2 regions of the Mesorhizobium sp. B2-4-1 genome follow, and region 1 is predicted to be linked to the other one. Evidence: predicted binding sites of a transcription regulator. Region 1 holds the regulator's gene; the other holds the start of a gene.
The links. The regulator LexA, encoded in region 1, represses DNA repair genes until DNA is damaged. The targets are predictions, from matches to a motif close to TGTTCNNNNTGTGTTCNG.

Region 1 (15,064 bases):
TCTCGCCTACGCCCACATCGCCCATGACTGCGTCGTCGGCAAGAACGCCACCTTCGCCAACGGCGCGACGCTGGGCGGACACTGCGAAATCGGCGACAACGTCTATATCGGCGGTCTCAGCGCCGTTCATCAATTCGTGCGGGTAGGCGACAACGCTTTTCTTGGCGGGTGCTCGGCTTTTGTGGGTGATGTCATTCCCTATGCCATGGCGGCGGGAAATCGGGCCAGCCTGCGCGGCCTCAACATCATCGGGCTCAAGCGCTCCGGTCTGCCAAGATCCGAGATCTATCTGCTGCGCAGGGTCTATAAGACAATATTCGACCGCTCGCGCACCGTTGGCGAGAACATCGAATTCGCCAAGGCGGAATTCGCCACGTCACCGACCGCCATGAAGATCATCGATTTCATCTCCAGTCGCGGCAAGCGGCACTATGCTGTGCCATCGCTCAAGGGGAGCGATGGCGATGACGGCGATGACGAAGACTGAGGCGGCGGCAGCGGATTTCGTTCTCTCGCCGGGGGCCAGGGTCGGCATCGTCGCCGGCGGTGGCAGCCTGCCGGTGGAAGTCGCGCAAGGCCTGGCCGCGCATGGCTACCCGCCCTTCATCCTCTTGATGGAAGGTGAGGCCGACCGCCGGCAGGAGTTGCTCCGATACGAACACGACAGCCTCGCCCTTGAGCAGATCGGTTCACTGGTGGCGACGCTGAAGCGCCACGGCATCACTCATGTGGTCCTTGCCGGCGAAATCAGACGCAGGCCCCGGCTGGCCGACATCCGTCCGAGCCTTGGCTTGCTGGCGATCGTACCATCGGTGATCATGGCGCTGGCGCGCGGCGATGATGGACTTTTGAAGGTGGTGACACGCGGCCTGGAGAAGCGGGGCATCAAAGTGGTCGGCGCGCATGAGGTCGTTCCCGAACTGGCCGCCGGCGAAGGCACACTGACCACGGCGAAACCAAAGCAATCGGACTGGCGCGACATCGAGGCGGCCAGGCTGGCCGCCAAGGCCATCGGCGCGCTTGATATCGGGCAGGCGGCGATTGCGATCGGAGGCCGGGCCATCGCGCTGGAAGGCATCGAAGGCACGAGCGGCCTGCTCGAAAGAGCGCGCGCGCTGCGCGGCCATGGCAGGCTTGCCGGAAAGACCCGCGGAGTGCTGGTCAAATGCGCCAAACCCGGCCAGGAGCTGCGGGCCGACCTGCCGTCGATCGGGCCGCAGACGGTGGAAGCAGCCCATGCGGCGGGGCTTGCCGGCATTGCCGTCGAAGCGGGGCGCTCTCTCATCCTGGAGGGGCCGGCGACGCTGTCGCGGGCGAATGCGCTCGGTCTGTTCATCGTCGGCCTGCCAGCGGCGGAGCCGGCGCATGGCTGACAAGGCGCTGAAGATCGCAATCGTGGCCGGCGAGGAATCCGGCGACCTGCTTGGCGCCGACATCGTGCGTTCGATTAAGCAGTCGACGGGGCGCGAGGTGCAGCTCGTCGGTCTCGGCGGCCGCCATCTGCAGGCGCTCGGGCTGGTCTCGCCGTTCGACGCCGGCGAGATCGCGCTCATGGGCTTCAGCGCCATCCTGAGTGACCTGCCGCGGCTGATGCGGCGGATCAGTCAGCTGGCCAGGACGGTCGCGGATGCGAAGCCCGACTGCCTCATAACCATCGACAGTCCCGATTTTTCCCTGCGCGTGGCCAGGAAAGTGCGCGCGGCCAACCCCACCATCCCGATCATCCACTATGTCTGTCCCAGCGTCTGGGCATGGCGGCCGGGCAGGGCGGTGGCGATGAAGCCCTATGTCGACCACATCCTCTGCATCCTGCCGTTCGAGGTGAAGGAGCTAGGCAGGCTCGGCGGACCGCCAGGGACCTATGTCGGACATCGCCTCACCCATGACGCGGGCGTGCTCTCGGCAGCCAGGACGCAGGCCCAACCGCGGGATCTTTCGCCGGATCGCCTGAAGACGCTGCTCGTCCTGCCCGGCTCGCGGCGCAGCGAAGTGCGGCGGCTGCTCGAGCCGTTTGGGGAGACCGTTTCGATGCTGCGGGCACGCGGGCATCGCCTGCGGCTGATGTTGCCGACCGTGCCGCATGTCGCCGATGTCGTGCGCTCGGCGGTCGCTCGCTGGGACGAGAAGCCCGAGATCATCCTCGACGCTGAGCGAAAGTGGCAGGCCTTCGGCAAGGCTGACGCGGCGCTGATCGCGTCCGGCACGGTTTCGCTTGAACTGGCGCTGTCCGATGTGCCGATGATCTCCTGCTACCGGCTTGACCCTGTTGCGCGCATCGTGGCGCCATATCTCGTTTCGGTCTGGTCGGCGCTGCTACCCAATCTGATATCGGATCGGGCGCTGATCCCGGAATTCTACAACGAGTATGTCAAGCCGAACAATCTGGCCCGCCAACTCGAAGCGCTGTTCGCCGACACAGGCATGCGCAGATGGCAGAAGGACGGGTTCGCCGAGATCGCGCGGCGCATGACAACCGCCAAGCCGTCAGGCGACATCGCCGCGCAGGTGGTGATGGGGTATATCAAGAGAGTGAGTAGTGAGTAGTGAGTAGTGAGTAGGATTACCGCTCTTTCCCTACTGACTACTCACTTTTATTCACTTCTTCCTTTTTACCGCTTCGCGATCGGCACGTAGTCTCGCTCCGGCGCGCCGGTGTAGAGCTGGCGGGGGCGGCCGATCTTCTGGCGCGGATCCTCAATCATCTCCTTCCACTGCGCGATCCAGCCGACGGTGCGGGCGACGGCGAACAGCACGGTGAACATGGTGGTGGGGAAGCCCAGCGCCTTCAGCGTGATGCCGGAATAGAAGTCGACATTGGGGTAGAGCTTCTTCTCGATGAAATAGGGATCGGTGAGTGCGATCTTCTCCAGTTCCATGGCGATGTCGAGCAGCGGATCGTCCTTGATGCCGAGTTCGCCCAGCACCTCATGCGCGGTCTTCTGCATGATCTTGGCGCGCGGATCGTAGTTCTTGTAGACGCGGTGGCCAAAGCCCATCAGCCGGAACGGATCGTCCTTGTCCTTGGCGCGGGCGATGAATTCCGGAATATGATCGACATGGCCGATCTCGCCGAGCATGTTCAGCGCCGCTTCGTTGGCGCCGCCATGCGCCGGGCCCCACAGGCAGGCGATGCCGGCGGCGATGCAGGCGAACGGATTGGCGCCAGACGAGCCGGCGAGCCGAACGGTAGAGGTCGAAGCGTTCTGCTCGTGGTCGGCGTGCAGGATGAAGATGCGCTCCATGGCGCGCGCCAGGACCGGGTTGATCTTGTATTCCTCGCACGGCACGGCAAAGCACATGTGCAGGAAGTTGGCGGCGAAATTCAGTTCGTTCTTCGGGTAAATGAAGGGCTGGCCGATATGGTATTTGTAGGCCATGGCCGCGATCGTCGGCATCTTGGCGATCAGCCGCATCGACGCCACCATGCGCTGGTAAGGATCCGAGATGTCGGTGGAGTCGTGATAGAAGGCCGACAGCGCGCCGACCACGCCGCACATCACCGCCATCGGATGCGCGTCGCGGCGGAAGCCGGTGAAGAAGCGCGACATCTGCTCATGCACCATGGTGTGGCGCGTCACGCGGTAATCGAAATCGTCCTTCTGCGCCTTGGTCGGCAGTTCGCCGTAGAGCAGGAGATAGCAGACTTCCAGGAAGTCGCCATGTTCGGCCAACTGGTCGATCGGATAGCCGCGATGCAGGAGAATGCCGGCGTCGCCATCGATGAACGTGATCTCGGACTCGCAGCTTGCCGTCGAGGTGAAGCCGGGATCGTAGGTGAAGGCGCCGGTGGTGCTGTACAGCGTGGCGATGTCGATGACGTCAGGCCCGACTGAACCACTTCGCACCTTGAATTCGTGCGTCTTGCCGGCGAATTCCAGCTTTGCCGTGGCTTCCTGGGTCTTGCCGCCCAGTTCCCGTCTTGTCGCAGCTTCGGTCATTGCAAACTCCTTCTTGTTTCCTCATGCCGGCAAAGGCAAATTCTGCAAAGCGACACGTCGAAGTCACCGAATGCGCGTATTCGCGACCGCATTTTAGGAAGTGCGTGCCAGATTGGGCCAAGGCTCAATGTTGCACTGCGAAACGCGCCTTTCAATGCCAATCTTCTTGGGCCAGATTGCTCCTAATCGATTTGATCGGCGATGCGCGCCAGGCTCTCCTCGCGACCAAGCACGGCGAGAACGTCGAACACGCCGGGCGAGGTGCTCTTGCCTGTCAAGGCGGCGCGCAAGGGCTGGGCGACGGCGCCGAGCTTGTAGCCGCCGGCCGTCGCATAGTCGCGGATCGCGGCTTCAGCCGAGGCCGCCGTCCAGTCGCCTGAAACCGCCTCGAGCGCGTCGTGAGCGCCACGCAGGACCTTGCGCGCATCGTCATTGAGCAGCAGGGCTGCCTTCTCATCGATCGGCAACGGCCGCGCGGCAAACAGGAAGGCAGCGCCATCGACGAGTTCGACCAGCGTCTTGGCGCGCTCCTTCAGGCCCGGCAGCGCTGCCAGCAACTGCGCCCTGTTCTTGTCGTCGAGGCGTGCGGCCATCGCCGGGCCGCCCTCGAGATAGGGCAAGGTGGCAATGAAGATATCGAACAGCTCGGCATCGCCCATGCGGCGCATATGGACGCCGTTCAGCGCCTCCAGCTTGGCGAAATCGAAGCGGGCGGCGCCCTTGTTCACATCGCCGATGTCGAACCATGCGATCATGTCCTGGATCGACATGATCTCGTCGTCGCCGTGGCTCCAGCCGAGCCGAGCCAGGTAGTTGAGCAGCGCTTCGGGCAGGTAGCCCATGGCGCGGTAGGCCTCCACGCCCAGCGCGCCGTGCCGCTTCGACAGCTTGGCGCCGTCGGCGCCGTGGATCAGCGGTATGTGCGACATTGAAGGCACATCCCAGCCCATGGCGTTGTAGATCACGGTCTGGCGGGCGGCATTGGTCAGGTGGTCGTCGCCACGGATGATGTGGGTGACGCCCATGTCGTGATCGTCAACGACGACGGCATGCATGTAGGTCGGATTGCCGTCCGAGCGCAGGATGATGAAGTCGTCCAGATCCTTGTTGGGAAAGCGCACGTCGCCCTGGACACGGTCATGCACCACCGTCTCGCCTTTGGTCGGCGCCTTGATGCGGATCGCGCCCTTGACGCCAGGAGGCGCCTGCGAAGGGTCGCGGTCACGCCAGCTTCCGTCATAGCGCGGCGGCAGGCCCTTGGCCCGCGCCGCGTCGCGCATTGCCTCAAGCTCGGCAGGGGTCTCGTAGCTGTAGTAAGCCTTGCCCATGCGCACCAGCTCCTCGGCCACCTCGCGATGGCGCGGCGCGCGCTCGAACTGCGAGACGGCGTCGCCGTCCCAGGTGAGGCCGAGCCAAGTCAGTCCTTCGAGAATGGCTGCTGTCGCCGCATCGGTGGAGCGCTCGCGGTCGGTGTCCTCGATGCGCAGCAGCATCGTACCGCCGGTGTGCTTGGCGTAGAGCCAGTTGAAGAGCGCCGTACGCGCGCCGCCGATGTGCAGGTAGCCGGTGGGCGAGGGGGCAAAACGGGTGACAACCTTGTCGGACATACAACTCTCGGGAAACGTCTGGAGCGGGGTGCGGATCACACGCACTTTCGCGCGTTGCGCGTTCATGTAGCATAGGGTGTCGAGGGCGCAAGGGGCAGACCCGATGGCTGGAGCGGGCCGGGGCGCGGAGGAAGGCGAGGACGTCGTTGCCGGCGTCAGCGAACGCTCCCTTTTTGCCATGCCCGCGCCCGCCTCATTGCCGCTGGCGTTGCCGCCCCTACAGCAGCCGGGCAAGTCGCCGCCGGCGGATGTTTCCACGCCGCCCGGCATTCCCGCAGCCGGCGCGGCCGTGCGTCTGCGCCGTGAGTTCGGCCGTGCTTCATGGCCTCGTCTGCGCAACGGCGTGGCCAGAGCGTCCGAGCTCGAACTCGATCGGGGCATAGCCTTCCTGCTCGTGCCGGTGTTCCTGGCATGCGGATCGATCGCCTATTTTTCGCTGGCGGCGGAGCCGGGCTTTGCCAAGCCTGTCGCGGTCGCGATCCTGATGTCGCTGTGCGCGCTCGTTTCACGCTCATGGCCGAAAACGCATCTGTGCTTCATGGCGGCGCTGTTGTGCGCGCTCGGCATGCTCGCCGGCAAAGTCGAGACGTGGCGAGCGGGAACGCGGATGCTGGGCTCGGAAATCTCCACGCAAATCACCGGCCGCGTCGTTTCGGTCGACCAGATGGAGACCGGGCGCATCCGGCTGACCATCGATGTGACATCGACCGCGCGGCCGAAACTACTCTACGCGCCGGAGCGCGTTCGCCTTTCGGCACGCAAGGTGCCGGCTGAAGTGACGGCCGGTTCGCTCGTGACCGGCTATGCCAGGCTGTTGCCGCCGACCGGACCGGTGCGGCCGGACAGCTACGACTTTTCCTTCGACAGCTACTTCGCCGGCATAGGCGCCAGCGGCTTCTTTCTCGGCAACCCCAAAATCGTCTCAGCCGATGACAGGCCGCTGTGGGCCGCCCTTTCAGCCGCCATCGAGAGTGCTCGCGAAAGCATTGCCGACCATATCAGGGGCAGCATCGGCGGTGCCGAGGGCGAGATCGCCGCGGCGCTGATCGTGGGTGTGCGCGCCGGGATTCCCGACGAGATCAATGAAGCGATGCGACGCACCGGCATCTACCACATCATCTCAATTTCCGGGCTGCACATGGCGCTGGTCGCCGGCACGGTCATGGGTCTGCTGCGTGGCGGCTTCGCGCTGTTCCCGAATTTTTCCTCCCGCCGGCCGGTCAAGAAATACGCGGCCGCGGCGGCACTTTTCTCGATCGCCGCCTACCTCGTCATTTCGGGCGTCGTTGTCGCCGCCGAACGCAGCTTCATCATGCTGGCGGTGATGCTGATCGCCGTTCTGTTCGATCGGGCGGCACTCACCATGCGCAATCTGGCTATTTCGGCGATCGCCGTCATCGTGGTGTCGCCGCACGAGGTGGTAGGGCCGAGCTTCCAGATGTCGTTCGCCGCCACCGCGGCCCTGGTCGGCGCCTATGCCGGCTGGTCGGATCGCAAAGCCGACAAAGCGCGGACCCCGCCGCCGCAACGGACCTTGCCTGGCCTGCTGACGCGAAAATTGCTGCTGGCGACAGGTGGGCTGGCGATGACCTCGATTATCGCGGGAAGCGCCACGGCGCTTTTCGCCATCTGGCATTTCCAGCGCGTGTCGCCGCTCAGCCTGTTCGCCAATCTTGCCGTCATGCCGATCGTTTCTGTCGTGATGTTCCTTGCGGTTGCCAGCGCGCTGCTGATGCCGTTCGGGTTCGATGGACCATCCCTTTATCTGATGGGCAAGGGACTGACCGCGATGATCGCCATATCAGGATGGATCTCGCAACGCTCGCCGGTCGACGCGGTCGGGTTGATTTCGCAGCATCCGTCCTTCTGGTGGCGATCGCCCTGGTCATCGCGACGATGGCCACGACATGGCTGCGGCTGGCGGCACTTCCCTTCGCGCTCGCCGGCCTGTTGACCGTCTCGGACACGCGCACGCCGGACGTGCTGATTTCGGAGGATGCCCGCCTGGTGGCGTTGCCGATCGGCGGCGGCGAGCTCGCGATCAACCGGGCGCGCCCGAACGAATTCACCGTCGATAATTGGAAACGCGCGCTGAAGTCCGAAACCATCGTTGCGCCGGAACTGTTCGACAGCGGAGACCGACAGTTCGACATCTTCGATCCCGCGCAACTTCCGGCGGGAGCGCCTTTCTATTGCTTCACGGGCCTGTGCATGGCCCGGCATACCTCGGGGGCGATCATCGCGCAGGTGGAGGATCGCAAGGACGCCTGGAGGGCCTGCTCCTATGCGGATCTGATCGTCATCAACGACCCCGCGGGCTACGATCCCTGCCACAATCCGCTGGTTCTCGTCATCACCAAGCGGCAGCTCGCTCGTAAGGGAAGTGCCGCCGTCTTCTTCGACCAGCAATCGGCGACGGCACCGGCACGGGTCAGCTTTGCCGTCGACAGGCCATATCGGCCTTGGCACGAACAGCGGAAATTCTCACGCGAGGCAAGGGGACTGCCGCCTTACCGCAAACCCGAAAAGCCCACCGCCGACCCCGCTCAGTAGCGCCTGATCAGGCCGACCAGCTTGCCTTGCACCTTGACCCTGTCCGGTCCGAAAATACGTGTTTCATAGGCCGGATTGGCAGCCTCGAGCGCAATCGAAGCACCCTTTCGGCGGAAGCGCTTCAGCGTTGCTTCCTCCTCGTCCACCAGGGCCACGATGATCTCGCCGGGACTTGCGGTGTCGGCATTGCGGATGATGACCGTGTCGCCGTCGAAAATGCCGGCCTCGATCATCGAATCGCCCTTGACCTCCAGCGCATAGTGTTCGCCGCCCATGATCATGTCAGGCGGCACTGAAATGGAATGCGTCTGATGCTGGATGGCGTCGATCGGCACACCCGCTGCGATGCGACCCATGACCGGGATCGACACCGCTGAAACCGCATCGTCGTCATTGCCGGCAGCGGGCAGACGCGAAGACGTCGCCGGCTTGATCTGCCGGCTAGGGCTGCTGCCCTGTCCGAGGCTGCCCTGGATGACGCTCGGGGAGAACTTCTTTGCCGCGTTAAGACCCGGCGCGATCGAGTCCGGCAGGCGCAGCACCTCCAGCGCGCGCGCCCGGTTGGGCAGGCGGCGAATGAAGCCGCGCTCCTCCAACGCCGTGATCAGCCGATGAATTCCCGACTTGGAGGCGAGGTCCAGCGCTTCCTTCATCTCGTCGAAGGACGGCGGAATGCCGCTTTCCTTCAGCCGTTCATGGATGAACATCAAGAGTTCATGTTGCTTGCGCGTGAGCATGGCGGCCCCCAAAGGCATTGCACGAAGGGTCTGGAACCAGAATCAGAAAACAAACCCAGAACAAACACTATCTGTTCCAGTTGTGTTCCGCAACCATTTAAAGTTTAATGAATTTGTTAAGGCGACGGAAACGAAATGCCCTCCCGCAGCCAGCATCCTGCCAGCGCGGTCCGTCGTCAATGCGCTCCCGGGCCCTTTGAAACTATTTTGGTTAATGGCCTGTGGCCCGACCGGTCTCCACTCTTGGCACAAGCCTGCAAGCTGGGTGACCGGCAGGTGCGGGGTGCGTTTGGGCGGATTAAAAACCCCTGCGGCTCGTGAACGAAACGAAACCAAAATGCCAACTTCCTGCGGGAAAACGACGAGGCACCACCACTGGTCGCGATGGGCTGCGTTCGCTCGCTCCTTGCTTCCCGTTCGCTTGACGAAACCGTATAATAATGTACGGTTTTCGAAGAGGAACACCAATGACCACGCCGAAGCAGGCCGCGCGACGCGAACGGATAGAGGAGGCCGCCTATGCGGTGCTCCGGGAAGCCGGCTACAAGAGCGCCTCCCTGCTTGCTATCGCCAAGCGGGCATCGGCCTCGAACGAAACCCTCTACAACTGGTACGGCAACAAGCAGACCCTGTTTCGATCCTTGATCGAAGCCAATGCGGGAGAGGCAAGGAAGCTGCTGGAGGACGCCCTTCACCAGGCGCGCGATCCGCTCGAAACCCTGAACTTGCTCGGGCCAGTCCTGCTGACCCTCGTGACGGGCGACAAGGCGGTGGCGCTCAATCGCGCCGCGGCCGGCGACGTCAACGATACAGGCACGCTTGGCCAATCGATCGCGCAATTCGGCCGCAATGCCATAATGCCGCTTGTTGGCGACCTGCTTCGAACCGCAAGTCGGGCCGGCCTGATCGCCTGTGACGATCCTGCCGAAGCCGCCGACATCTACATCAGTCTTTTGATCGGCGATCTCCAGGTTCGCCGGATCGTTGGGGTGCTCGAGGAACTGCCTCGGGCGGAAATCGAGCAAAGATCGAACCGGGCGTTCACCCTGTTCTTGCGCGTCTATGCGGCCAGCCCTTGCCCGGGCGGCAAAACAGCCGGCCCGTTTCCAGGGCGCTCTTCTCACCGAGGAACATCGCGACCATGAGCAAAATTCCCGATCTCGCAGCGATCGAGGCAATGGACACCGCGGATCCGCTGCGTGCCATGCGTGACCGCTTCACCTTGCCCCAGGGGGTGATCTATCTCGACGGCAATTCGCTGGGCGCCGCTTCGCCCGCCGTGTTCGGCGAGCTGCAGAAGGCCGCCACGCAGGAGTGGGCGCAGGATCTCATCCGCGCCTGGAACACCGCCGGCTGGTTCGACATGCCGGTCGAACTCGGCGACCAACTCGGGCGCCTGATCGGGGCCGCCGCCGGCCAGACGGTGGTCTGCGATACCACCTCGATCAACATCTACAAGGTGCTGCATGCGGCACTCGGGATGCGGCCGGACAGGTCAGTCATCGTCGCCGAGGGGGACAGCTTTCCGACCGATCTCTATATGGCCGAAGGCGTTGCCTCGACGCGGCCGGGCACGGTGCTGCGGCTCGAGGGTGTCGATGCGCCGACCATAGAAGAACTGATCGACGAGCGGGTCGCGGTCATCCTGGTCAACCACGTCAACTACAAATCCGGGCAGTTGCGCGACGTGGCCGCGCTGACGCGGACGGCACATGATGCCGGCGCGCTGATTGTCTGGGATCTCTGCCATACCGCCGGCGCCTTGCCCGTCGAGCTCGACCGTTCGAATGCCGATTTCGCCGTTGGCTGCACCTACAAATATCTCAATGGCGGCCCGGGTGCCCCGGCCTTCATCTACGCGGCCGAGCGCCACCATGGCGATGTCCGCCAGCCGCTCAGCGGCTGGTGGGGCCATGCGCGGCCATTCGCCTTCGAACAGGGTTTTGCTGTCGGCACAGGCATCCGCCGGTTTCTCTGCGGCACGCAGCCTGTGCTGTCGATGCGCGCGCTCAAAGGGGCGCTCGATGTCTGGAACGACGTCGACATGGCAGAGGTGCGCAGGAAGAGCATGGCGTTGACCGATCTGTTCATCCAACTGGTCGAGGCAAAATGCGGCGCCTACGGCCTCGAACTCGAAAGCCCGCGCGATGGCAATGAGCGCGGCAGCCAGGTTTCGTTCCTCCACCCGCATGGCTATCAGGTGATGCGGGCCTTGATCGAGCGCGGCGTGATCGGCGATTTCCGCGCGCCATCCACGATTCGCTTCGGCTTTACGCCGCTTTATGTCGGCTATGTCGATGTCTGGCAGGCTGTCGAGGTGCTGGAAGACATTTTGCGCACGGACGCGTGGCAGGAGGCGCGTTTCGCCGTCAAGGCGGCGGTGACTTAAGAGCCTGTCGCTCAGAAAAGCGCAGTGGGTTCGGGATAACGATATGCAGTCGGCAAAGCTACGTCAGAGCCGGGTGCGGACCTTCCACAGCTCCGGGAACAACTCCACCTCCAGCATCTTCTTCAGGTAGGACGCGCCCGATGTGCCGCCGGTGCCGCGCTTCATACCGATGATGCGCTCGACCGTGGTGACGTGGTTGAAGCGCCAACGGCGGAAATAATCCTCGAAATCGACCAGCTTCTCGGCGAGTTCGTAGAACATCCAGTAGCGCTGCGGGTCGCGGTAGATGATCTGCCAGGCGACAAGGACCTCTTCGTTCTCGGTCCGCGTTTCGCGCCAGTCCGTACGCCTTGCGTCGGCACCGATGTCGAAGCCGTTACGGGCGAGCAGCAGCAGCGCCTCGTCGTAGAGCGACGGTTGCGCCAGGATCGCCTCCAGTTTCTCGCTGAGGTCCGGCCGGTGCTTGTGCGGTCCGAGCATTGCGAGATTGCGGTTGCCGGCCATGAACTCGATGGCACGGTACTGCCACGACTGGAAGCCCGAGGACTGGCCAAGCGCGTCGCGGAACTCGGTGTATTCGCTGGGCGTCATCGTGCGCAGCACGTCCCAGGCATTGTTGAGCTGCTCGAAGATGCGGGCGACGCGCGAAAGCATCTTGAAGCTCGGTTCGAGACGGTCGGCGCGGATGGAGCGGATTGCGGCGCCGATTTCGTGCAGCGCGAGCTTCATCCAGAGTTCCGATGTCTGGTGCTGGATGATGAACAGCATCTCGTCATGGGCTGACGAAAGCGGCTCCTGCGCCTCGAGCACCTTTTCCAGATGCAGATAGTCGCTGTAGGACATGCGCTCCTTGAACGACATTTCCGCGCCCTCGGCGGACGGGTCGTAGGGCTTGCTCAATTGATCTTCTCCGCGCGCAGCCGGAAGCGCTGGATCTTGCCGGTCTGCGTCTTGGGCAAAGCGGCGATGAATTTTACCGAGCGCGGATATTTGTAGGGCGCGATCGTGGCCTTGACGTGATCCTGCAGACGCTTGACGGTCATTGCGTCTGGCGCCACGCCTTTCACGAGCACCACATGAGCCTCGACGATCTGGCCGCGCTCGGCATCCTCGGCGCCGACCACCGCGCATTCGGCGACATCGGCATGCGCCAGCAGCGCCGCTTCGACCTCTGGGCCGGCGATGTTGTAGCCGGCACTGACGATCATGTCGTCGGAGCGCGCTGCGAAGTGGAAAAAACCGTCCTCGTCCTGCCAGAACGTGTCGCCGGTGAGGTTCCACCCGTCGCGGACATAGTCGCTCTGCCTGGCATCGGCCATGTAGCGGCAGCCGGTCGGTCCCCGCACCGCGAGCCTGCCCGCGGTGCCGCGCGGCACTTCGCGCATTTCGTCGTCGACGACGCGCGCCTGATAGCCGCCAACGGCCTTGCCGGTGGAGGCAGGCTTCATGTCATCAAAGCGGTTGGAGATGAAAATATGCAGCATTTCCGTGGCGCCGATGCCGTCAAGGATCGGCTTTCCGGTTTTCTCAGTCCATTCCTCGAAGACCGGCGCGGGCAAGGTCTCGCCGGCCGAAACGGCGACGCGCAGCGACGATAAATCGGCCCCTTCGTCCATGGCCTTGAGCATTGCGCGATAGGCGGTGGGCGCGGTGAAGGAGATCGTCGCTTTGTAGGTTTCGATGATGTGGACCATGTTGGGCGGCGTTGCCTGTTCCAGCAGCGTCGCCGCGGCGCCGAAACGCAGCGGGAAGATGGCGAGCCCGCCAAGGCCAAAGGTGAAGGCCAGGGGCGGCGAGCCGACGAAGATGTCGTCAGGCGTCACCTGCAGGATCTCGCGGGCGTAGGCGTCGGCGATGATCAGGAGGTCGCGGTGAAAATGCATCGTCGCCTTCGGCACGCCTGTCGTGCCTGAGGTGAAGCCGAGCAGGGCGACGTCGTCACGCCCGGTCTGCACCGCGGTAAACGTGACGGGCTTGTCGAGGGCGGCGCGATCGAGTTCGGCGTCGTGGTTGGCGGTGCCGTCGAAGCCGATGACCTGCTTGAGGAACGCGCTGTCCTTGGCGCAGGCGGTCATCTCGTCCATCAGCCTGGTGTCGCACAGCGCTGTGGTGATTTCGGCCTTGTCGACGATCTTGGCGAGTTCGCCGGCGCGCAGCATCGGCATCGTGTTGACCACGACGGCGCCGACCTTGGTGGCGGCCAGCCAGCAGGCCACCATTGCGGGGTTGTTGGCCGAGCGGATCAGCACCCGGTTGCCTGGCTTGACGCCGTAATTCTCGACCAGCGCATGCGCCAGCCTGTTCGTCCAGTCGGATAATTCCTTGTAGGTGCGGCGGCGGCCGTTGCCGATCAGCGCGGTGTGGTCGCCCAACCCTTTCTCGACCAGCCTGTCGGTCAGTTCGACGCCGGCATTGAGCCGTTCGGGATAGTCGAAGCCGTCGAGCAGGAAGTCCGGCCATTGATCCGGCGGCGGCAGGTTATCGCGCGTGAACGTGTCGATATGCGCTGATGGCCCAAGCATTTTCGGCTGCCCCTGTCTGCCTCACGCCCATCGCTGAACAAGGCACAGGATCGCACCAGTCGAAATTTGTTTCAAGCCTAAAATGTTTTGCCCCCGGAGCATTGACGTTGCCGCTGTCGATCGCCATTGCTATCGGCTGAAACGATGCCGTCCGGGGGAGGGTGCCGATGCTCGAACATCGCATTGCCGATTGGGACAATGCCTACGCCAACGGCGCCAACATCGCCGGCAGCGATCGCTGGCCAGCTGCATGGGTCGAACCGGCGCAGGCATTTCGCGATGCGCTTGCGGCAAAGGGCAGGGCTCAGCTCGACATCGCCTATGGCGACAGGCCGCGCAACCGGCTCGATCTCTTCCTTCCCGCCGGGGCACCCAAGGGGCTCGTCGTGTTCATCCATGGCGGCTACTGGCTGGAGTCCGACAAGGATAGCTGGTCGCATCTCGCCAAGGGCTCGGTTGACAGCGGCTTTGCCGTGGCGATGCCGTCCTATACGCTCTGCCCCGCCATACGCATCGCCGGCATCTCCCACGAGATCGGCGCGGCGATCGGCAAGGCGGCGGCGATGGTCGGGGGACCGCTTATGCTGACCGGGCATTCGGCCGGCGGCCATCTCGCCAGCCGCATGGCGGCGACATCAACGCCCCTGGCGGCCGGCGTGGCAAGGCGCGTACGCCACGTCGTTTCGATTTCGGGCCTGCATGACCTGCGTCCGCTTATGCGCACCGGCATGAACGCGGCGCTGAAAATCGATGAAGCCGAGGCGCTGACGGAAAGCCCGGCGCTGCTGCGGCCCATGGATGGCGCTCGCGTCACGTGCTGGGCCGGAGGCGGCGAGCGGTCCGAGTTCTTGCGCCAGAACGCCTTGCTGGCCAATATCTGGACAGGGCTTGGTGCCGTCACGAGCGCGGTGGTCGAGCCGGACCGACATCATTACGACATTGTCGAAGGCCTGGCTGATCCGGTCCATCCGCTGACACGAACTTTGCTTGCGGAGTAGAAAAACGGCGAAACTTCACCTCAGCATTATAACGCTGCAGGCATTTCCTACAGCCGCGGCGGACGCAGACGGTTCGCGCACGATCAGTCCGTTGGCGTCGGCCAGTATCCTCAGCATCGAGGAATCCTGGATGCTGAAAGGGGTTGCCACCAGCATGCCGGCCTCTTGCCTGACCACCGCCCGCACATAGTCCTGGCGCAGATCATTGGCCTGCATGGCGGCGCCCAGCCTTGCCTGACGAATATCTTGCCGGAAATCGCGGCCGCCGAGGCGTGCCAGGAGCGGTTTCAGGAACAGTTGCGAGCAGACGAGGCTCGCCA
Region 2 (15,064 bases), on a different contig from region 1:
GCAGGCCAACGACCTGGAGGCCGACTGGGAAAGCGTCAGCCGGGCCGAAAACGCCATGCTGGTCAACGCGCTGTCGATGATGGCGCCCTATGGACCGGCCGAGAAGCAGGCGCTGCTCGAAGCGGCCGATCTCAAGACCCGCGCCGAAACGCTGATCGCCATCACCGAAATTGCGCTGGCGCGCGAGAACGAGGATTTTGGCTCGAGCCTGCAGTAGGATGTTGAGAGAGGGCACGATGGCGGCGGATGGGCGTGACGGAAAGAGAGCGAATGTCGACCCCAGGATGCTGGAGCTGCTGGCTTGCCCGCTGACCAAGGGGCCGCTGGCCTGGGATCCCGAGCGCGGCGAACTGATCTCGCGGGCCGCCAAGCTCGCCTATCCCGTGCGCGACGGCATCCCGATCATGCTGCCTTCGGAGGCACGGAGCATCTCGGCGGAAGACGTGCTGCCGCCGCGGCTGGGCGGGCCGGCCGGCTCGACGTGAAAATTATCGGTCGGCATTCTACGGCGCCCCCCTCTGCCCTGCCGGGCATCTCCCCCTCAAGGGGGGAGATCGAATGTCACCTCCGCCTTCGCCAATCTCCATTGTTGCAGGAATTGGCGGAGCGTTGAAACTGCCAATCTCCCCCTTGAGGGGGCGAGGAGTGGTCCATGAAGTGGACGCAAAGCCAATTGCTTGGCTTTGCGAACGAAGAGCGCCCGAAGCGACAGCGAAGGGCCGGGTCCGGCAGGCGAGAGGGGGGCTCGCCCGCCAGCGTCAAGTTTCGCACCGCTGCGGTGCGGAGACGTCGCGGCATGAATCCTCGCGCCGCGTCGCTTCGCTCCTTGCTCCGCCGGTGGATGACGAAGGCATTGATGTGTCTACTGAAAATTGCGGCCCCTGGGCATGACGCTTTCCGCTTCTTCCGACAGTGTTGCCAAATCCTGCCCGGCCGGTGGGTTCCGCATCGCGGGCCGGCCGGGACGATCCGGATCCTCCCTCGAGGCATGCCCCTGAGAACCGGCGCCCGGCAAACTGGCCTGGTCGACCTTCTCCAGCAACACCGTGAGCCAGGGCGTCAGATCCTCGATCTTCTCGGCGACGATGTGGACGACATCCGATTCCGACTGCAATTTGCCGGTGACCTTGACGAAGCGCGCGCCCATGACGATGGGACGGAAGCGGTCGAAGGTCCGCTGCCAGAAAATGACGTTGGCGACGGCTTCGTCATCCTCCAGCGTCAGGAAGACCGCATTGCCCTTGCCGGGGCGCTGCCGCACCAGAACGAGCCCGGCGACCGAGACGCGCCGTCCGTCCCGCACCGAGCACAGCCTGGCATTGGGCGTGACGCCGGCCCGGTCGAGCCGCTCGCGCAGGAAGGCGACCGGGTGCGCCTTCAAGGACAGGCCGAGCGAGCGGTAATCGTGGATGACATGCTCGCCGAGCGGCATTTTCGGCAGCTTCGTCTCCGGCTCCAGCTCGCGTAGCCGCAGCGCCGGCTGATCGAAAAGCGGCAGCTTTTCGGCGGCACTCTTGCCGTCGAGGGCGCGCACCGCCCAAAGTGCGGCGCGGCGGTCGAGGCCGAGCGAGCGGAAGGCATCGGCCTGCGCCAGTCTTTCGATCTCGGCGACATCGAGGCCGGAGCGCAGCCAGACATCCCGCACGGATGCGTAGCCTGAACCGCGCCGCTCGACGAAGGCGTCCATGCGCTCCTTGGAAAGTCCCTTGATCTGCCTGAAGCCGAGCCGCACTGCGTGCTGCGTCGCGATGACGCCGCGCATGTCGGCATGGCGCGGCAGGATGTGGGCCGGGTCGAAAGTCGCCTGTTCCAGCGTGCAGTCCCAGACGGAGAAATTGACGTCGACCTCGCGGATGTCGACGCCATGATCGTGTGCATCACGAACAAGCTGGGCCGGCTGGTAAAACCCCATGGGCTGTGAATTCAGGATCGCGGCGCAGAACACGTCGGGATAGAAGGTCTTGAACCAGCAGGAGGCATAGACCAGCAGCGCGAAGGAGGCGGCATGGCTTTCGGGAAAGCCGTATTCGCCAAAACCCTCGATCTGCTTGAAACAGCGTTCGGCGAAATCCCGGGTGTAGCCCTTGCCGACCATGCCGTCGATCATGCGCCGGCGGTAATTGCCGATCGTGCCGGTGCGCTTGAAGGTGGCCATGGCGCGGCGCAACTCGTCGGCCTCGCCAGGCTTGAAGCCACCGGCCACGATGGCGATGTTCATCGCCTGTTCCTGGAACAGAGGAACGCCCAGCGTCTTGTGGAGGATCGCCTCCAGCTCCGGTTTCTGATACTCGGGCTGCTCCTTGCCTTGCCGGCGGCGCAGATAGGGGTGGACCATGTCGCCCTGGATCGGGCCGGGCCGCACGATCGCCACCTCGATGACAAGGTCATAGAATTCTTTTGGCTTGAGACGCGGCAGCATCGACATCTGCGCGCGCGATTCGATCTGGAAGACGCCGATCGTGTCGGCGCGACCGATCATCTTATAGACCGGCTTCGCCTCTTCCGGCAGGGTGGCAAGGACATAGGGCTGCCCGTAAGGGTCTCGCGCCTGCGGATAATGGTCCGTCAGCAGAGTGAAGGCGCGTTTGAGACAAGTCAGCATGCCGAGCGCCAGCACGTCGACCTTGAGGATCTTGACCGCGTCGAGATCGTCCTTGTCCCATTCGACCATCTTGCGTTCCTCCATCGCCGTCTTGACGATGGGCACGATCTCGTCGAGCCGGTCCCTGGTGATGACGAAGCCGCCGACATGCTGGGAGAGGTGACGGGGAAAGCCCATGATCTCGTTGGCACGCTCCATCACGTGCCGCGATATGGGGTCGGCGCGATCGAGGCCGCCGGCCCGGGCTTCCTTCTCGCCGAGCTCCGAGGTCGACCAGCCCCAGATCGAGCCGGAGAGCGATGCCCTGACATCCTCGGACAGGCCCATCGCCTTCGACACTTCGCGCAGCGCCGAGCGGCCGCGATAGCTGATGACGGCGGCGGCCAGCGCGGTGCGCTTGGAGCTGTATTTCTCGTAGATATATTGGATGACCGTCTCGCGCTTTTCATGCTCGAAATCGACGTCGATGTCGGGCGGTTCGTTCCTCTCCTCGGAAATGAAGCGTTCGAACAGCGTGTCGATTCGCTCCGGCCCGACCTCGGTGATGCCGAGGCAGAAGCAGACGACCGAATTGGCGGCCGAACCGCGCCCCTGGCAGAGAATATCCTGGCTGCGGGCGAATTTGACGATGTCGTGGACGGTCAGGAAATAACGGGCATAGTTCAGGCGCTCAATAAGGGCGAGCTCTTCCTCGATGCGCCTCGTCACCGATTGCGGCACGCCCGAGGGATAGCGCCTGGCCGCCCCCTCCCGCGCCAACCTTTCCAGCTCCGCCTGCGGGCCGAGCCCTGATTGCGTCGGCTCGTCGGGGTAATTGTACTGAAGGTCGCTGAGCGAGAAGGTCAGCTCCTGCGCGAAGCGCAGCGTTTCGGCCAGTGCCTCCGGGTGCCTGCGGAACAGGCGCGCCATCTCCAGCGGCGGTTTCAGATGGCGCTCGGCATTCGCCGTGAGTTCCAGCCCGACCTCCGAAACGGGAATGTTGAGACGGATCGCGGTCAGCACGTCCTGCAGCGGGCGGCGTTCGGCCGTGTGGTAGAGGACGTCGTTGGTCGCCATCAAGGGCAGGCCGGCCAGCTCCGCCATCGCCGCCGCCTGCTCGATCCTGAAGCGGTCGTTTCCCGCGTAGTCGGGCGAGACACCGAGCCGCAGGGCCCCGCCGAAACGGTCCTTGAGCTGGCGAAGCAGGGCAAGGCTGTCTTGCGCGCCTGTCGCCAGAGCGGGCAGGACCGCCAGCGACATCAGTTCGCCCCATTCGAGAAGGTCGTCGCGCCGCAGAAGGGTCGCGCCCTTTTCGTTCTCCTCGCGCAGATTGGCTTGCGTGAGCATGCGGCACAGATGTCCCCAGCCCTTGCGGTTCCGCGGATAGGCGAGAATATCAGGCGTGCCGTCGCAAAAAACCAGCCGGCTGCCGGGGTGGTAGGCAAGCGTCTCGACCTTGGCCTGCTGCCAGGCGCGCACCACGCCCGCCACCGTGTTGCGGTCGGCGAGCCCGATCGCGGAGAACCCCATGAGCTTGGCCGCGACCACCAGCTCCTCCGGCTTGGAGGCGCCGCGCAGGAACGAGAAATTCGACTGGATGCCGAATTCCGCATAGGGAATGGCGGTCAGCGCGTTCATGCGAAGACCCCGTGCAGGAACCAGCGCGGCGGGATTTCAGAGCCGCCATAGAGACCTTGCCGGTAGAGCCAGTAGCGGCGGCCGTCGGCATCCTCGATGCGGAAATAGTCGCGTGTCGACGCCGCTTCGTCGCTCGAAAATTCACGCCACCATTCCGGCGCGATGCGTTCAGGGCCTTCGGCGCGGGCGACCCTGTAGAGCGCACGCCGCCAGCGGAAATTCAGCGGCGGTCCCTCGGGCATTTCGGTGGCCGGCACCTCAATCGGCTCGGGCGAGCGGAAAAGCCGGATCGGCCGCTCCGGCGGGAAGATGGTCATCGGCGCCTGCATCCTGTCCGGTTTCTTCGGCGGCGTGATGCGGCGCGGGGTTTCCGTGAAGGGGATGGTGGCGACGGCACGCTCGGGCAGATGGCTTTCCACGACGACCGGCTTGAGAACCGCGCCCTCGCCGAGCCGGGCGCGGATGCGGTCGGCGAACAGCGCGATATCGGCGCCGTCGTCGGTCGTTTTGCCTGTCAGGTCGGCCTGCGGCATGTCGAAGGCCGCCGCCGCCAGCACCGAAAGCCGCACCAGGTCGAAGCCATAGCCGGCATCGATATGCTGCTCGAGGGCGGCCAGCCGCTCATGGAACAATTTCTGGATCAGCCGGGGTTCGCGCATCGGTCGCGACGTGCCGAGCGCGATGCGGCTGACGGCGCCGTCGACGCGGAACAAGAGCAGCGCCAGGCTTCTCGCGCCTTCGCCGCGCCGCTCGAGGTCGATCTTCAGGGTCGTCGCCAGCATGCCCACCAGCCGTTCTATGTCCTCTGTCAGCGTGACGGGCTCGGCCAAATGGCGTTCGACCGAAAGCGGCGCGACGGGCAGGCGCGGCGACACCGCCTCGTCGAGACGGCCGAGCGCCTGGTCGAGGCGCAAGAGCAGGGAGGCACCGAAGCGGCGGGCGAGCGGCGCGCGCGGCGCGGCCATCACCGCGCCCGCCGTGCGCAGGCCAACACTTTCCAGGCTGGCGCGGGTTTCCGGCGCGATGCGTAGCGCCGCCAGCGGCAAGGGCGCCAGGAGCGCTTCCTCCTCGCCGCCGGCAACGATGCGGTCGCCGCAGAACCGCGCCGCCGCCCAGGCGGCGCCGGGTGTCGCGGCAAGGCCGGCACGGACGTCGAAGCCCTGATGGAAGAAGCGCGACAGGATCTCGTCCAGCATGGCGCGTTCGCCGCCGAAAAGATGGGTGCAGCCGGTGACGTCGAGGAACAGGCCGTCGGTCCCGTCGAGCGCCACCAGCGGGGTATAGCGGTCGCACCAGTCCGCAAGGCCTTCGAGCAGGCGCCGGTCGGCTTCGGCATCGGCCTCCATTATGTCGATCGACGGATGCATGGCGCGCGCATCGGCGATGCCCATGCCGGGCTTCAGATGCAGCGCCTCAGCCCGCTCGTCGAGGGCTAAGATGCGTTGCGCGTTGCTGTCGCGATGGCTGATCACCAGCGGCCGGTGATCCGATGGCCGGGAACGCCAGGACCGCCCCAGGCGCTGCCGCAGGATCCGTTCGGCCGCGAGATAGGGAAACCACAGGGACAGGATTCTTTGCTCGTTCTTCCCCAATCCGTCTTTCATCGAATATGCGTTCATCGGGGTTCCACTCCAATATGAATTGTCCTGGCAGGGCCGTGCGGCTCTTGCCGATGCTGATGGTGAAGGCGGGGCGGCCGATCGAGCCGGCAAGCGGCCCGGCGACCGTGTCGCGCGGCCCTGCCGGCGCCGGCGAGACGATGAGGCGGACGGGCGCCGCCGTCGGTTCGGGTTCGGCCGCCTGCCGCAGCAGGAAGACCGGCCGGCCGGCGCTCTGCGCGCGGGCGTGCAGCCGGCGCGTCGCGGTCAGGTCCAGCCGCTGCGGATTGCCGCGGACTTCAAGGATGACGGCGGCGAGCGCCGTCATGCGGGCCGCCTCCTCGGCGACCCACAGCGCATCGGCGAGCCTTGGCGCCTCGGAAAACAGCAATTGCTCCGGCTCGATGCCGAAGGCGGCGTGAAGGCCCCGGGCATAGGGAAAGCCCGCCTCGCGAAAAACCTCCTGGGTGCCGATCCACAGCACCGGCAATCGCGGCCCTTGCTTGAGGATCAGGCTGGGCTTGAGGATCAGGCTGGCGAGCGACAGGGCGAAGCCGGCGACCGCTCCGGCATCGCGGGTCTCGACGCCATGGATTTCGCTCAAGGCCGCTTTCGGCAGGCCGCCGCCCAAATCGCCGCCCCAATCGCCACCGAGGGCGGCATCGAGCCGGCCGATGCCGGTGCGCAGGAAAGCATCCGGCCTGGCTACGGCGATGCCGCGCCGGACCACGGTGCGGTCCGCGGCGGCCATGCCGGCGTCGGAAACCGCGCCGGCCGGCGCCTGCAGGCGCTCGGGCAGCGTTCCCTCGATCTTCGCGATCTGGCGGCGCAGGGCAAAAACAGTCTCCCGCGCCACGGCGCTCATCGCCATGACGGTCAGTGTCCACTCACAATTGTTCCTGTTATGTTCTTATAGATTCCAGAGGCGACCCGAAGAGTCAAGCAGACTCATGGGGGAATTTATTCCTCTCCGATAAGAGGGCCAACATGGGTCGGACAGCCGACCGCCCCTCAAGTCATGCGAAACGGCTCCCGGTGCCGTAAGCAATCCTGGGGTTGGCCGCCGCGTCATTTGCCGATTGTGGCCCAAAAGCCTATATGCCGGGATCAAAGGACAAAGCATGGCCCGCATCTACAAGACCCGCATTTGGCACGACCAGCTTTCGCCGTCGATGGACGAGATCGAGTTCCTGGCGCTGGAGGCCTACGCCCATCTACCCGAGGATTTTCGCAAGCTGACCGGCGAGATCGTCATCCAGATCGCCGAATTCCCGACCGACGAGATCATGGACGACCTGTCGCTGGAAACGCCCTTCGACCTGCTCGGCCTATTCGAGGGACGCGGCATTGCCGAGCGCTGGAACCCGCAGACCGGCGAAGGCCCGAACCGCATCACGCTCTATCGCCGCGCCATCCTCGACTACTGGGCCGAGAACGAGGAGACTTTGGGCGACATCGTCACCCATGTGCTGATCCACGAGATCGGCCACCATTTCGGCCTCTCGGACGACGATATGGAGAAGATCGAAGAGGCAGCCGAGTGACCGGTTCTACGTCAGGCCGTCATTTCACAATGAGTGTGACGAAATGTTTTAATACGTTCTGCACAGTCTGCTCCCCGGTATGTCCTGCCACTGCCCATTGCGCAAAATGTCCATCAATGTACATGCGTGCGAGCCCGTAGACGAGCGCCCTCGCGGCTATCTGGGTCTCTGCCATGTCGTCCGACCGGAGCATGTTTCGCCGCTGTGCTTCTGCCATTGACGCTTCCATCAGCGAACGCACCGCTTCATTATCGTGACGCAGCGACTCCGAAGCATCCCAATCAATAAGATTGCGTGTCGAGATGATCTGGAAGTGGGTGGGGTTTCGAATTGCCCAGCGCAAATAGGCGATTCCAACAGCGGCAAAGCGTTCGATCGGATCGTCCGTCGCAACCTTCTCGACCGCATTCGTGATCTCCGAGCGGAATCGGCTCATTGCCTGCTCCGCGACAGCCGTCATCAACGCGGTCTTGTTGCTGAAGTGACGGAATGGCGCGCCGGGGGAAACCCCGGCACGTTTTGCGGCTTCGCGCACGCTCACATTGTCGGGGCCGCCTTCCTCGACCAGTTGAACCGCGGCATCGATCAGGACCTCCCGCAAATTGCCATGGTGGTAACCAGTGCGATGAGACGCCTTGGCTTTTGCCATCTCTTTCCCTTCGTTCCGTGGAGCAGCTCCCCGCCTCTGTAGCATGATTCCGCGATTTATGTAATCGCCGTTTACAATTCCGGCCAGAGGATGTAAGCAGTGATTACAGATGGGATCGGAACAGGCCTGCGGTCTTCGCGGCTCCCGAATTCCCAACTGAGGAGACGAACATGCTCGCCAGAACAGCCCCACCCCGCCCGCAATCGGTCATTTCGCATCAGAGTCCAGCCGAAGAACTTCAGCAGGAGAATTTCGCGATTGTTCGGTCGAGCGCGACCGTGCCCAGCCTCACGCTTTATCGGCTTGCCGCCGTCGCCGGGATGGGAAGCGCGCTTATTCTTCTGGTCAACGCGGCTAAACGCAGCTCGCTCATCGCGACCACCGATCTGACGCAACTTCTCGCACCAGTCGCCGAGATATTGGCACTTGGCCTCGTCGTGGGCCTGTTTCTTGCGTTTGGCCGGCGCGCGGGGCTGTTCGGCACTATCGCGTTTGTCATCAACTTCGTTGCGTTGGCAAGTTTGGTAGGCGTGGAAGCAGTGATCAATCTGGTATTTTCGAAGCTTCCGCTCACAACCATCGTCGAGCTGCGAGCCGGACCGCTCGGTCTGGCTCTGGTCGCCAGTTCGGTTCTTTTTCTGGTTGGAACGCTCGCGTTTGTAATCTCTCTCGCCGTTGCAAGAGGCGTGCCGCGCATTCCTCTCGCTCTTTATCTCATTGGCGCGGTGCCGATCGCGCTTCGTGCGTTCGTTCCGGAGCTGGCTCTTGACCTGGGCTTGGCGATGCTTGCGGCATCGATCGCCTGGCTGGCGGCGTGGCTGTGGATGCGAGGGGCTACCAGTCGCTGAGCTTGGTGTCCGGCCCGTATTCCTGGCCCTCGACATCCTTCACCACGGCCTGGCCGCAGCGCATGGTCTTGGTCTTCTTGTCGTAGGCGTAGGTGGGGGAGCCGAACAGGTGCCAGCCCTTGTTCAGCGCCGCCGTCACCTTGTGACAGAAGCTGGCGTCGTCCGGAGCGGTGAGAAAGCGGTAGAGTTTCATCATTCAATTCCTGTCGTCAGTCCATCGCCCGCGATCGGCAATCCAACACGGCACATCATGCGCCGACGGCCGCCGCCTTCGCCAGCAGTTTTTCGGCCTGCGCAAGGTGCAGCCGTTCGACCATCCTTCCCTCCAGCGCAATCACGTTCTTGCCGGCATTTTCCGGAAGCGCAAAGGCCTGCTTCACCGCGCGGGCCTTGGCCACCGCCTCCGCCGATGGCGCAAAGGCACGGTTCGCCGCCTCGATCTGGGCGGGATGGATGAGCGTCTTGCCGTCGAAGCCCATGGCGGCCGCTTCCGTGCATTCGCGGCTGAAAGCATCGAGCGCGCGAAAATCGTTGAAGACGCCGTCGACGATATCGAGGTCGCCGGCACGCGCCGCCAGCACCATCTGCATCAGCCACGGCAGGAGATAACGCCGGTCCGACGTCGCCATAATGCCGGTGTCCTTGATCAGGTCATTCGTTCCGGCAACGAAACAATCAAGCCGCGAGGCAGGATCGCGGCCAAGTTCGGCGATGGCGCCGACATTGAGCACGGCCTTCGGCGTTTCGATCATCGCCCATAGTTTCACGCTGTCGGGGGCGGAATTGTCGTCGAGCACGTCACCCGCCTCGAGCACGTCGCGGGGCGTGTCGACCTTGGCCAGCAGGATGCCGTCCGGCTCCGCCTTGGCCGCCGCCAGCAGGTCGGCGCCGCCCCATTCGCTCGAGAGCGCATTGATGCGCACCACCATCTCGCAGCGCCGGCCACTATGGTTGGTATCAGGACGATTGCTGAAGATGCCGGCCAGCCTTTCGCGCGCCGCGGCCTTGTCGGCCGGGGCGACGGCATCCTCCAGATCGATGATGACGGTGTCGCAGGCAAGCTGCGCCATCTTGGCCAGCGCCTTGTCGTTCGAGGCCGGGACATAGAGCACCGAGCGGCGCGGGCGGTAGGGATCGGTCGTCATGCCAAATCTATGCCGCCTGCCGCGGGTTGAGGCAAGGGAGCAGGCGGCCTCGCGCGGTGCTCTACCGGGGGCACCGGCATGGGGCTCGGCATCGTGCTGGCCCTCCTGAAAGCGCAGGATGGCACGATCAGGCTGGTTGACTCCGAGCGCGGCACGCGCTTCGAGATTGTTTTGCCGGTCGCGTAAGGACGCCGGCAGCGGATCGGAGAAAAAAGTGCGCTACGACATCGTCATCATCGGCGGAGCCATCGTCGGCTCCTCGATTGCCTATTATCTGCGCGAGGAGGGCTTTTCCGGCAGGATCGCGCTGGTCGAGCGCGACCCGCAATTTTCCCACGCGGCGACAACGCTATCCATGGCCTCGATCCGTCAGCAATTCTCCATTCCGGAAAATATCCGCCTGTCGCAATTCACGCTGAAACTGTTCCGCCGGCTGAAGGAAGAATTCGGCGCCGACGCCGACATCGGTTTTCGCGAGGGCGGCTATCTCATTCTCGCCGGCGAGGCCGGGCTGCCGATCCTCAGGGCCAACCACGAGGCACAGCTTGCCGAAGGCGCCGACATTTTGCTGGAGGACGCCGAACAACTCGTGCGCCGTTTCCCTTGGCTGTCGGCCGAGGGCATCACCGCCGGCGCCTATGGCCGCAGCGGCGAGGGCTGGTTCGACGCGCATGCGATGCTGATGCTGTTCCGCAAGGCGTTGCGTGAGAAGAAGATCGACTTCATCAATGCTTCGGTCACCGGCATCGAGCGGCAGGGTGACCGCGTTACCGGCGTCAGCCTCGACAATGGCGAACGGCTCGAGACCGGCATCCTCGTCAATGCCGCAGGGCCGAATGCGGGCAAGGTCTCCGCACTCGCCGGGCTGGCGCTGCCGGTCGAGCCGCGCAAGCGCAACGTCTTCGTCTTCGAGGCGCGCGAGAAATATGCCGACATGCCGCTGCTGGTCGACCCGTCCGGCATCTATGTCAGGCCGGAAGGCTCGGTCTATCTCACCGGCGGCGCCGAGCCGGAAGACGGCGACGGTCCGGCCGATCCCGCCGACTTCGACGTCGACTGGCCGCTGTTCGAAGAGGTGATCTGGCCGGTGCTGGCGACCCGCATCCCGGCCTTCGAGGCAATCAAGCCGACGCGCGCCTGGGCCGGCCATTACGACTACAACACGCTCGACCAGAACGCGGTGATCGGCCCGCATCCCGAAGTCGGCAATTTCCTCTTCGCCAACGGCTTTTCCGGCCACGGCCTGCAGCAGGCGCCCGCCGTGGGCAAGGCGCTGGCCGAGTTGATCGTCCATGGTGGCTACCGCACGATCGATTGCTCCCCCTTTGGCTACGAACGCGTTGCCGAAGGGCGGGCGTTCCGCGAGTTGAATGTGATTTGAGCCGAGTCAAGGTCCCTCTTTGACGCTGACATCAAAAGGGTCTGCACCGCCACCAGTCGGCTAAGCCGCCACTCGGCTTCCCGCACCCAAATACGCCTGTAGCCAGCCCAGCACGCGTCCCCAGCCCTCGGCATGTTCGGCCGCCGCTTCGGCCAGCCCGGCAAAGCCGCCATGGCAAATGGCGAGGCGCGTGCCCGCAGCGGTTGGTTCCAGCAGCCAGGCGACCGTCGTTTGCCGGCGGCCAAGCGTCGGATGGTCCCAGGCATAGGCCCTTGTCTGCACGATCCGGCGCGGCACCTCGATATCGAGGAATTCCCCGTTGGCCGGTAGGTCCCTGCCGTCGGCTCCACGGACCGTGACGGCCCATCGGCCGCCGGCGCGAGGGTCTGCCGACCATTTCACCATCCGGTAGGTGTCGGCGGACCCCCACCATTGTTCGACCTCGTCCGTGATCAGCGCGCGGAAGACGCGCTCGGCCGGCGCGCCGATTTCGGCCTGGGCCATAACGGTCTCGCCATTGGTCATGCTCTGCACGGCTGAAGTTGGCACTGGCATATGCAACATCGATGCCTCCGAATGATTGTTTCGGCTGAGAAGCAATGATTTTCAGCCTTTTGACGCCGGCCGAGACAGGCCCTGCCCGGTTTCGAGCAGGCTTTTCAGGCTCGACAGGACGAGCGGCCAGCCCTTGCCGACATGCTCCAGCAGCTTGTGCGGGCCGTCGGCCGCATGGGTGACGGCAAGCTTCATCATGTCGCCCTCCTGCTCGATGACGAAGGTGCAGGTGGTGTAGCCGTCGGCCTTGACGTCCGGCATGAACTCATTGCGCCATTTGATCACCAGGCGCCTTGGCGGATCGATCTCGAGGATCTCGCCGCTGTCGGTCACCCGGCCGTCGGCATAGACCATCTTCCACGCGGAGCCCTTTCTCCAGTCGCTCTGCATGCGGGCGCCGAGAAAATATTGCTGGTGGAATTCCGGTTCGGTCAGCGCCTGCCAAAGCTTGTCGGGCGTGGTTCGGATGTAGGTCACATAAACGAAGGCGTTGCTCATCGATCTTCCCTTTCGAGGCGTCTCTTCAGATCGCCGAGGGCGGAGAGCCGCCCCCGCTCGAATTTGCCGATCCAGCGCTCGGCGATCTCGTTGATCGGAACCGGATTGAGATAGTGCTCCTTCTCGCGCCCCTTGCGGATTGTGGTGACAAGGTTCGCCTCCTCGAGGATCGCCAGGTGCTTGGTCACCGCCTGGCGGGTCATATCCATCTCAGCGCACAGCCCGTTCAGCGTCTGCCCGTTCCTGTCATGAAGGCTGTCCAGCAATTGCCGGCGGGTCGGGTCGGCCAAAGCGCGAAAGACGGCGTCCATGCTCATGGCTCTAATATGCAACCATTTGGTTGCATGTCAAGGCGACATGTCATGCCAACGGCTGCTGGATCCGGCCACAGGAGAAAAATGTCAGCGCGTGCGGGAGAACCAGAAGGCGTCGGCCATGCGCATCATGCCGATGCGTTCGTAGAAGCCGGCGGCGTCGGGCACGGAAACCAGGCTGATGGCGACGGACGGGCCGAGCTGCCGCCGCGCCTCGTCCATCAGTCCCTTGCCGATGCCGAGCCCCTGCGCCGATCCGGAAACGGCGAGATCGGAGATGTAGCAGACCCAGGAGAAGTCCGTCACGGCCCTGATGACGCCGACCAGCGGCTTGCCTTCGGTATCCAGCCGCGCGGTCAGCACCAGATTGGCGCCCGACAGCATCGCCCGCAGCCTGTCGGCATCATCGACGGGACGGATCTCGCCAAGGCCGGAGTCCACCAGCACGCGGCGGAATTCGGCGACGTCGAGCGCGGGTTCGCGTGCATAGAGAATTTTTTCAGCCATCACAGCCAGACTGCACCATCGGGCCGCGAATTCGAAGCCGTTTGTGCGGCACCCCGTGCCGACGCGCGCGAACACCTGCCTTTTATTTGTCGCCGGCTTTGTGTAAACCGGGCGCCAGCAATCCCCCGCAATGCCAGGAAGACGGGCAAAGACCATGGAAAAATTCACCAAGCTCACCGGCGTCGCCGCGCCCATGCCGATCGTCAACGTCGACACCGACATGATCATCCCCAAGGACTATCTCAAGACGATCAAGCGCACCGGGCTCGGCAGCGGCCTGTTCGCTGAGATGCGCTACAAGGACGACGGTTCGGAGAATCCGGATTTCGTGCTCAACAAGCCGGCCTACCGCAAGGCGCAGATCCTCGTCGCCGGCGACAATTTCGGCTGCGGCTCCTCGCGCGAGCACGCGCCGTGGGCGCTGCTCGATTTCGGCATACGCTGCGTCATCTCGACCTCCTTCGCCGACATCTTCTATAACAACTGCTTCAAGAACGGCGTGCTGCCCATCACCGTCAGCCCCGAGGATCTCGACAAGCTGATGGACGACGCTTCGCGCGGCTCCAACGCCACTTTGTCGATCGACCTCGAGGCCAAGGAGATCCGCGGGCCCGACGGCGGCGTGGTCAAGTTCGACCTCGATGACTTCAAGCGTCATTGCCTGCTGAACGGCCTCGACGATATCGGCCTGACGATGGAGAAGGCCGGCGCCATCGCTTCGTTCGAGAAGAAGAACGCCGAGCTGCGCCCCTGGGCCTGAACGGCGCGGCTGACGATATCGGCCCGGCCGTCGCTGGCCGGGCTTGCGGCGGCTGAAGGAGGAACTGTCATGATACGCCCGCTTCTTGCCAGCGCCTGCGCCCTGGCCATGACCGTGGCGACGCTGGCCGGCGCGCATGCGCAGGCCGAGACGGGGCAGCAGCCACCGGCAGCAAGCGAGACGCCGGCCACGGATCAGGGAGCCGCCGACGTTTCCGACGACGACAAACAGGCGCCGGTGCCGTTCGAGGGCGGCCAGTTCACCATCACCCAGCAGGAACAGTATGGCGAGAAGGTGCTTGCCTATGACGGCAAGCATCTGGCCAGCAATTACGACGTCTTCTTCGACAAGATCGTCGAGGTCGGCGGCGTCAAGGTGGCGCTGTTCGACGTCGGCGACGGAGGCAATCAGTGCGGGCCGGCGACGGTGATCGTCTGGAAACCGGAAGGCGCGGAGATCCAGAGCACCACCGTCGAGCAGGACGAGTGCGGCGCCCCGCCCACGGCCGTCTCCGACAGCGCCATCTATTTCGTGCCTTATCTCCTGCCCGGCGATTCGAAGCCGGCATTGCAATGGTCGCCGACATCGGGGCTGACGATCGCGGGCAATCTGACCTACATGCCCGAACCCGGCACCGACTGGAAGGACATCGATCCGTCGAAATACGACAACATCATCGACGCCTTCCACAATGAGGCCGTCTACAAGGCGGCCGAGGCGCTGCTCGGCAAGGACATGCCCGACATGGCGACCAGCCTGCTGGTCGGCGGCGGCACCGAGAAGACCGCGTCCGGCGCCTTCTACGCCAGCGGCTGCGTGCCGCATGATTGCGGCGGCAATGACGGCTTCATGGCGGTCGACCCGGGCCAGCACAAGCTCTATTTCGCCCGCCGCGGCGACAACGGCCAGCCGGACGCCAAGCCCCCGGTGAAGACCTGGCCGGCCGACGTGAAGGCAGCGCTCGACAAGGCGATGAGCGCGCCGAATTAACTCCGAATTGCGCATCGTAGGCGGGATGTGCGGGGCGCCTAAGCTGCCATCTCCCC

Region 2: FJ949_RS02280 (metallopeptidase family protein) is a predicted target of LexA. The motif match lies at 6,712-6,729, and genes of this name have one in related genera.

The regions. Positions count from the first base shown of each region.
Region 1 covers NZ_VFVN01000008.1:109,744-124,807, reverse strand. The annotation lists gene lpxA (acyl-ACP--UDP-N-acetylglucosamine O-acyltransferase) at 1-487, shown strand, start outside; gene FJ949_RS20950 (LpxI family protein) at 459-1,373, shown strand; gene lpxB (lipid-A-disaccharide synthase) at 1,366-2,544, shown strand; gene gltA (citrate synthase) at 2,610-3,938, opposite strand; gene gltX (glutamate--tRNA ligase) at 4,121-5,545, opposite strand; partial or broken gene FJ949_RS20930 (ComEC/Rec2 family competence protein) at 5,649-8,098, shown strand; gene lexA (transcriptional repressor LexA) at 8,092-8,835, opposite strand; gene FJ949_RS20920 (TetR/AcrR family transcriptional regulator C-terminal domain-containing protein) at 9,303-9,980, shown strand; gene kynU (kynureninase) at 9,977-11,224, shown strand; gene kynA (tryptophan 2,3-dioxygenase) at 11,288-12,124, opposite strand; gene FJ949_RS20905 (AMP-binding protein) at 12,121-13,746, opposite strand; gene FJ949_RS20900 (alpha/beta hydrolase) at 13,914-14,744, shown strand; gene glp (gephyrin-like molybdotransferase Glp) at 14,760-15,064, opposite strand, start outside.
Region 2 covers NZ_VFVN01000001.1:436,472-451,535, reverse strand. The annotation lists gene FJ949_RS02310 (LON peptidase substrate-binding domain-containing protein) at 1-217, shown strand, start outside; gene FJ949_RS02305 (Trm112 family protein) at 237-485, shown strand; gene FJ949_RS02295 (error-prone DNA polymerase) at 863-4,219, opposite strand; gene FJ949_RS02290 (DUF6504 family protein) at 4,216-5,691, opposite strand; gene FJ949_RS30575 (hypothetical protein) at 5,633-6,688, opposite strand; gene FJ949_RS02280 (metallopeptidase family protein) at 6,939-7,361, shown strand; gene FJ949_RS02275 (TetR/AcrR family transcriptional regulator) at 7,381-8,010, opposite strand; gene FJ949_RS02270 (hypothetical protein) at 8,181-8,858, shown strand; gene FJ949_RS02265 (DUF1737 domain-containing protein) at 8,845-9,051, opposite strand; gene FJ949_RS02260 (CoA ester lyase) at 9,107-10,003, opposite strand; partial or broken gene FJ949_RS02255 (ATP-binding protein) at 10,067-10,189, shown strand; gene FJ949_RS02250 (FAD-binding oxidoreductase) at 10,218-11,384, shown strand; gene FJ949_RS02245 (SRPBCC domain-containing protein) at 11,445-11,948, opposite strand; gene FJ949_RS02240 (SRPBCC family protein) at 11,991-12,437, opposite strand; gene FJ949_RS02235 (metalloregulator ArsR/SmtB family transcription factor) at 12,434-12,748, opposite strand; gene FJ949_RS02230 (GNAT family N-acetyltransferase) at 12,839-13,258, opposite strand; gene leuD (3-isopropylmalate dehydratase small subunit) at 13,413-14,018, shown strand; gene FJ949_RS02220 (hypothetical protein) at 14,088-15,008, shown strand.